3 regions of the Lelliottia jeotgali genome follow, and region 2 is predicted to be linked to each of the others. Evidence: predicted binding sites of a transcription regulator. Region 2 holds the regulator's gene; each other region holds the start of a gene.
The links. Region 2 encodes Fur, which represses iron uptake genes when iron is present. Its sites were predicted from a motif close to ATAATAATGAGAACNACTATCAA; they were not measured.
Positions count from the first base shown of each region.

Region 1 (2,272 bases), on a different contig from region 2:
CCGATACAGCCAGCCGGTTTTACCTGCCGTTTGCAGCTGCGCGGACATATCACTGATGCCGAAGTGGTAGTTCAGCTTAAAGCACGGCGAGCGCGGCTGCGTGACTTGAATCAACGTATCGCCCCAGCGAAAAATGTCGCCGATAAAGACGTTTTTCTCGGTCAGACCCTCGGTCGACAGATTCTCACCAAATGCTGGCGCAACAAAAAGCTCTGCCTGCTCGGGGAATTCCCGCGCCCAGTGCGAGTAGTGCTCACGCGGATAATGGCACAGCGCGCGCTCCGGCCCGCCGTGGATTTTTTTCTCGGCCTGCTCATCCCCCGCCAGCCCGAGCTCGGTCAGAGTCAGTTCGCCGTCGACCTGCACTTTAGCAATCGCGCTCGGCCGGCTGCCGTCGTAGTCCCTGATCTTGCCTGTAAACACATTCACCGGATGCTGCATGTATCGTGGCTCCTTTCTGCAGATACAAAAAAAGCGAGTCATCAGACTCGCTTCTCGCAGGCGCTAGTGCAACCTTATTTTTTAGCAGCGAAACGCGCGGCTGCTTCGTCCCAGTTGACGACATCCCAGAAGGCTTTGATGTAGTCCGGGCGACGGTTCTGGAACTTCAGGTAGTAAGCGTGTTCCCACACGTCCAGACCCACGATTGGGAAGCCAGACGCACCAGAGATTGCTTCACCCATCAGCGGGGAATCCTGGTTCGCGGTAGAAACCACAGCCAGTTTGTCACCTTTCAGTACCAGCCAAGCCCAGCCAGAACCGAAACGGGTCGCTGCCGCTTTTTCGAATTCTGCTTTGAAGTTGTCCACGGAACCGAAATCGCGCTCGATAGCGGCTTTCAGATCGCCCTGCAGGGTAGTGCCGGTTTTCAGGCCTTTCCAGAACAGGCTGTGGTTAGCGTGACCGCCCGCGTTGTTACGCAGAACGGTTTTCTTGTCAGCCGGCAGTTGATCCAGTTTGGTGATCAGCTCTTCAGCAGACAGGCTGGCGAATTCTGGCAGGCTTTCCAGCGCTGCGTTCGCGTTGTTCACATAAGTCTGGTGATGTTTAGTGTGATGGATTTCCATCGTCTGCTTGTCGAAATGCGGTTCCAGTGCGTCATAGGCATACGGCAGGGATGGCAGTGTATAACTCATAATCCTCTCCATTATTGTCGGGCGGCACAGCTGTTAATGCCGCGTAAGCAGTTGGTTCATTATAGTTAATTAAATGATATTGAAAATGATTATCAATGCCGTAGTTTTTATAAGGTTATTCATTTTGCTGCAAACGCGAATTTGTGAGTCTGCTCACGCGGTTAACGCGCTGATTGCCATAGACAAGAAAAGTACGGCAACCTTCTGAAGGTTCGCTCGCCGCTTAATTTTTAAACTCATCGGAGTCGGAGGGAAGCCACCGGCCTATAAAAACGATGAGGATGTAAAAATGAATCATGCGATTACGATGGGTATTTTCTGGCATTTGATAGGCGCAGCCAGTGCAGCCTGTTTCTATGCCCCGTTTAAAAAGGTCAAACATTGGTCATGGGAAACCATGTGGTCTGTCGGCGGTACGGTTTCCTGGCTGATCCTGCCGTGGACTATCAGTGCCATGCTGTTGCCCGATTTCTGGGGATATTTCTCCTCCTTTAGCGCCTCGACGCTGCTGCCGGTGTTTCTGTTCGGCGCGATGTGGGGCATCGGCAATATCAACTATGGCCTGACCATGCGCTATCTCGGCATGTCGATGGGCATCGGGATTGCGATTGGCATCACCCTGATTGTCGGCACCCTGATGACGCCAATCCTGAACGGTAATTTCGACGTGCTGATCAACACCAAAGGCGGCCAGATGACGCTGCTGGGCGTGCTGGTGGCGGTGGTCGGCGTGGGGATTGTCACCCGCGCAGGTCAGTTGAAAGAGCGCAAAATGGGGATTCGCGCGGAAGAGTTCAATCTGAAGAAAGGTCTGATCCTGGCGGTAATGTGCGGTATTTTCTCCGCCGGGATGTCATTTGCGATGAACGCCGCCAAACCGATGCATGAAGCTGCCGCTGCGCTTGGCGTGGACCCGCTGTACGTCGCGTTGCCAAGCTACGTAGTCATCATGGGAGGCGGTGCGCTGGTTAACCTCGGCTTCTGCTTCATTCGTCTGGCAAAAGTGAAGAATCTGTCGGTAAAAGCCGACTTCTCGCTGGCAAAAAACCTGATCATCACCAACGTGCTGCTGTCGGCACTCGGCGGCCTGATGTGGTATTTGCAGTTCTTCTTCTACGCCTGGGGCCACGCCAGCA
Region 1 covers NZ_JAENMQ010000016.1:58,798-61,069, forward strand. Annotated here, with positions in the region: gene yiiM (6-hydroxyaminopurine reductase) at 1-441, opposite strand, end outside; gene sodA (superoxide dismutase [Mn]) at 516-1,136, opposite strand; gene rhaT (L-rhamnose/proton symporter RhaT) at 1,426-2,272, shown strand, end outside.
Region 1: a site for Fur is predicted at 1,210-1,232, ahead of sodA (superoxide dismutase [Mn]). Genes of this name have one in related genera too.

Region 2 (2,272 bases):
GCTACAAAATCGGGCAGGTGGATTTACGCCTCGAAGGGACTTACGTCAAAGCCGAAGGGCAGCAGGGCTACTTCCTTCAGCGTATGACGCCAACCTATGCATCGTCCAACGGTCGTCTGGATATCTGGTGGGATAACCGCTCTGACTTCAACGCCGACGGCGAAAAAGCACTCTTCTTCGGTGCGATGTATGACCTGAAAAACTGGAATCTTCCGGGCTGGGCAGTGGGTGCTTCCTACGCTTACGCATGGGATGCGAAGCCGGGTGACATGGCGACGCCAGACGCTTACTACGATCCTAACTATCGTCTGAAAGAGTCTTCTTACAGTCTCGATGCGATGTACACCCTGCAGGACGGTCGCGCTAAAGGCACTATGTTCAAACTGCACTTCACGCAGTATGACAACCATTCCGACATTCCAAGCTATGCAGGCGGTTACGGCAACATCTTCCAGGATGAGCGTGACGTGAAATTCATGGTTATCGCGCCATTTACCATCTTCTGATGAACTGTCCGGCGGGACATTCCCGCCGGAATGGAGACCGACATGTTGAAGAAATTAGTCATTGTCGCAGTACTGGCATCAGGACTGGCTGCGTGCGCTCAGCCTCAGGCCCCGAAAGAAGATTCTCGTCTCAAAGAGGCTTACAGCACCTGTATCAATACCGCTGAAGGCTCGCCGGAAAAAATCCAGGCCTGTCAGAGCGTGTTGACGGTACTGAAGAAAGAAAAGGCACATGAGCAGTTCGCCACGCAGGAAAACGTCCGCGTGATGGATTACCAGGCCTGTATCCAGGCGCGTAAGACGGGTAATGGCGAAGCGGTGAAAGCCGATTGCGGTCAGCTCTGGCAGGAGATTCGCAACAATAACGCGCAGTAATTCGCGTTGATTAACGCCCGGCAGCGAAAGCTCGCCGGGCGTTTTTGCATTTATTTCAGGCAAAAAAAAGCCAACCGTCAGGTTGGCTCAGAGTATGAAAACACGATTATTTTGTATCGTGAGCGTGCTCGTTTTCGCGGCAATCGCCTTCAGCACAGTGACCATACAGATACAGGCTATGGTTGGTCAGACGGATGCCATGACGAGTGGCGATTTCACGCTGACGTGCTTCGATAGAGTCATCGCTAAACTCAATCACCTTGCCGCAGTCGAGGCAAATCAGGTGATCGTGGTGATGCTGCTGCGTCAGTTCGAAAACGGATTTACCGCCTTCAAAATTGTGGCGGGTGACAATTCCGGCGTCATCAAACTGGTTCAGAACGCGGTATACGGTCGCCAGTCCAATCTCTTCGCCCATGTCGATCAGACGTTTGTATAAGTCTTCCGCACTGACGTGATGGTTGTCCGGTCCTTGCAGAACTTCCAGGATTTTTAAACGAGGAAGCGTCACTTTCAGGCCAGCCTTCTTTAATGCGGTATTGTTGTCAGTCATGCGGAATCTGTCCTGTTGCTAAACGGTTCACTTCTTTAGAGGAAATGAAAGAAAATGCAGTTGGGATAATGCGTCTCATTATAGAACTGCCATGCCTAAATGAAAACTGCAAGTCTCAAGCAAAGTATGCTTATAAAAACGTGGTATCACCAACAAACTTGTTCGATGGCATCCACTGTAACCCTGGGACATTGTACAGGTATGAACACAAAAGTTAAAAATTTGTAGCAATTATTTTGATTGGAATTATCTATCAATGAGGCATGGCGTAAATCGCCATGCCTCACAGATTTGATCAGGCGTTCAGAATATCGTCGAGGTGCAGTTCTTCGCGGATCTGTTTTACCCACTTGTCGACGCGCTCTGCGGTCAATTCTGGCTGACGGTCTTCGTCAATCGCCAGTCCGACAAAGTGATCGTCGTCCGCCAGGCCTTTAGAGGCTTCGAAATGATAGCCCGCCGTTGGCCAGTGGCCGACGATCGCGGCACCGCGTGGTTCAATGATGTCGCGAATAGTCCCCAGCGCATCACAGAAGTATTCCGCGTAGTCTTCCTGGTCGCCGCAGCCAAACAGGGCCACGAGCTTGCCGTTGAAATCGACTTCTTCCAGCGTCGGGAAGAAATCATCCCAGTCACACTGCGCTTCGCCGTAGTACCAGGTCGGAATGCCGAGCAGCAGAATATCGTAGCCTTCGAGATCTTCCTTGCTGCTCTTAGCAATGTCATGCACGTCGGCAACGTCTTTACCAAGCTGTTTTTGAATGTTTTTTGCGATGTTTTCGGTATTACCGGTATCGCTGCCGAAAAAAATGCCGATGATTGCCATGAGTGAAATAAC
Region 2 covers NZ_JAENMQ010000004.1:3,946-6,217, reverse strand. Annotated here, with positions in the region: gene chiP (chitoporin ChiP) at 1-506, shown strand, start outside; gene chiQ (ChiQ/YbfN family lipoprotein) at 552-881, shown strand; gene fur (ferric iron uptake transcriptional regulator) at 988-1,434, opposite strand; gene fldA (flavodoxin FldA) at 1,730-2,260, opposite strand.

Region 3 (2,272 bases), 150 kb from region 2:
AGCGCACAAACCACGCCAACATGCCAATCAGCAGCATGTATTTGACGCCGAGGCGGCGGAACAGCAGCGGGATCACCAGCATAAAGACGATCTCAGACATCTGCCCGAACGACATGGCGGTGCTGACATCCTGAATCCCTGCATCAGCCAGATATGACGCGGTGTAGGCGTAATACGTGCCGAGCGGCACGGAGATCAGCATCGCGCACAAGGAGAAGATAAAGAAGTGGCGGGTTTTGAGCAGCGCAAAGGCATCCGCGCAGAACAGATCGCGCACGGCAACCGGCAACCCTTTAGCTGGGGCTGGCGTGTGCGGCAGCGTCAGGCTATAGGCGGCCAGCAGAACAGAACTGACGGCTGCGACCTGGAAAATCGTTACGCTGGCTGAAACACCCGTTACGCCAATGAAAATCCCGGCCACAATCCAGCCGATGGTGCCAAAGACGCGCACCACCGGGAAGGTTTTATCGACGTTCGCCAGGCTGTGAAACGCGATGTTGTTGGTTAGCGCCAGCGTCGGCATGTAGCAGAGCGTGTAGCCAAACAGCAGGCCAATCAGCAGAGCGCCGTTTTCAGCGATCAGTGCGCCAGGCACGAACCACAATATCGCCGCGCCGGCCAGGTGCATTACCGCCATCACCTTTTGCGAAGGAAAGAAGCGGTCTACCAGCATCCCGAGCACAAACGGCGACAGAATGGACGCAATCGGACCTGCGGAAAACGCATCACCAATGAGCAGCGACATGTTGTGCTGGGTCATCACCAGCCCAAGCGTGACCGACCAGCTACCCCAGATAAAAAACTGTAAAAACATCATCAGCGACAGCCGCGGAACCAGCAGCCGGTGCTGCGCTATCGCCTTTCCACCACTTTCAGTTGTTGACACCATGATAAGCCTCACCTGTAAAAAAGTAATCGATTACAAAACACATCAAACAAAAAGTAATCGATTACAAAACAAAGATCCTGCTGATCAAAACAGAACTGCGAGAGCGGTCACGATCTAAATTTTCATGTCCTTCGCCACGCTTTCTCCACGATCACACATCTCGTTACATTTACCCGATAAATTAGCCTGCTCTTAATTCATTAAATACTTATGATTCCGATTCTCATTTAAATAACTACACAACAACACTTCCGGACAGGAAAAATGACCTCTTTTAATGGCAGGGAATTAACGAAACCGTTCACGGTTTCACTTATTGCGCTGGCGATCCAGACCGTTGTTCACCCGGCGCTGGCGGCAGAGAACAAAAGCGAACAGGAGATGGTGGTTTACGGGGATGCCAGTACCGCCGCATCTGAACAACAGGATTACGCGGTCAAAACGACGCGTGCGGGGACCAAAATGCTGCTGGCTCCGCGCGATATTCCGCAGTCGGTAAGCGTGGTGACGCAGCAGCGAATGAAAGATCAGGATCTGCAAAATATCGACGAGGTGTTGACCAACGCCACCGGCGTGTCGTCCCAGCAAATTGACAGCGAGCGTTCGAACTACTTCTCGCGCGGGTTTGAAATCACCAACTTCTCTTACGACGACATCCCGACATCAATGGGTGACGCGTGGAACTTCGGTGATGCCACGGAAGACACGGCGATTTACGATCGTATCGAAGTGGTGCGCGGCGCGGCAGGCCTGATGACCGGCGCGGGCGATCCGGGGGCGTCGGTGAATATGGTGCGTAAACGTGCCGACAGCAAGACCGTCACCGGCAACGTCAGCGCCAGCTACGGCAGCTGGAATAAACAGCGCTACGTCGCCGACCTGTCTGCCCCGCTCAACTCTGACGGCAGCCTGCGCGGGCGCGTGATCGCCGGATATCAGGATCAGGACAGCTGGCTGGATCGCTACGGTAAGCGCAAAAAATTCCTTTATGGCGTGATGGATGCGGATCTGACGGACAACACCACCCTTTCGCTCGGCTGGGATTATCAGCAAACCAACACCGCCAATCCAACCTGGGGCGGCTTGCCGAGCCTGTACAGCAACGGTTCGCGTACCCATTACGATCGCAACGTTAACACCTCGGCGGACTGGACCGGGTATTCCATCGAATCGCGCAAAGTGTTCGCCAACCTGTCGCACAACTGGGATAACGGCTGGTCGGTACGCTTCAACGGTACCCACGGCGAGCAAAACTTCAATGACACCCTGCTCTATGTGATGGGCAACCCGGACGCCACCACCGGCGACGGTGCAAGCGGCTGGGGGAGCAAAGATCGCGGCAAGCGTACCCTCGACTCTTTTGATTCTTACGCCAGCGGCCCG
Region 3 covers NZ_JAENMQ010000004.1:155,467-157,738, forward strand. Annotated here, with positions in the region: gene JBO43_RS11525 (MFS transporter) at 1-889, opposite strand, end outside; gene fhuE (ferric-rhodotorulic acid/ferric-coprogen receptor FhuE) at 1,154-2,272, shown strand, end outside.
Region 3: a site for Fur is predicted at 1,094-1,116, ahead of fhuE (ferric-rhodotorulic acid/ferric-coprogen receptor FhuE). Genes of this name have one in related genera too.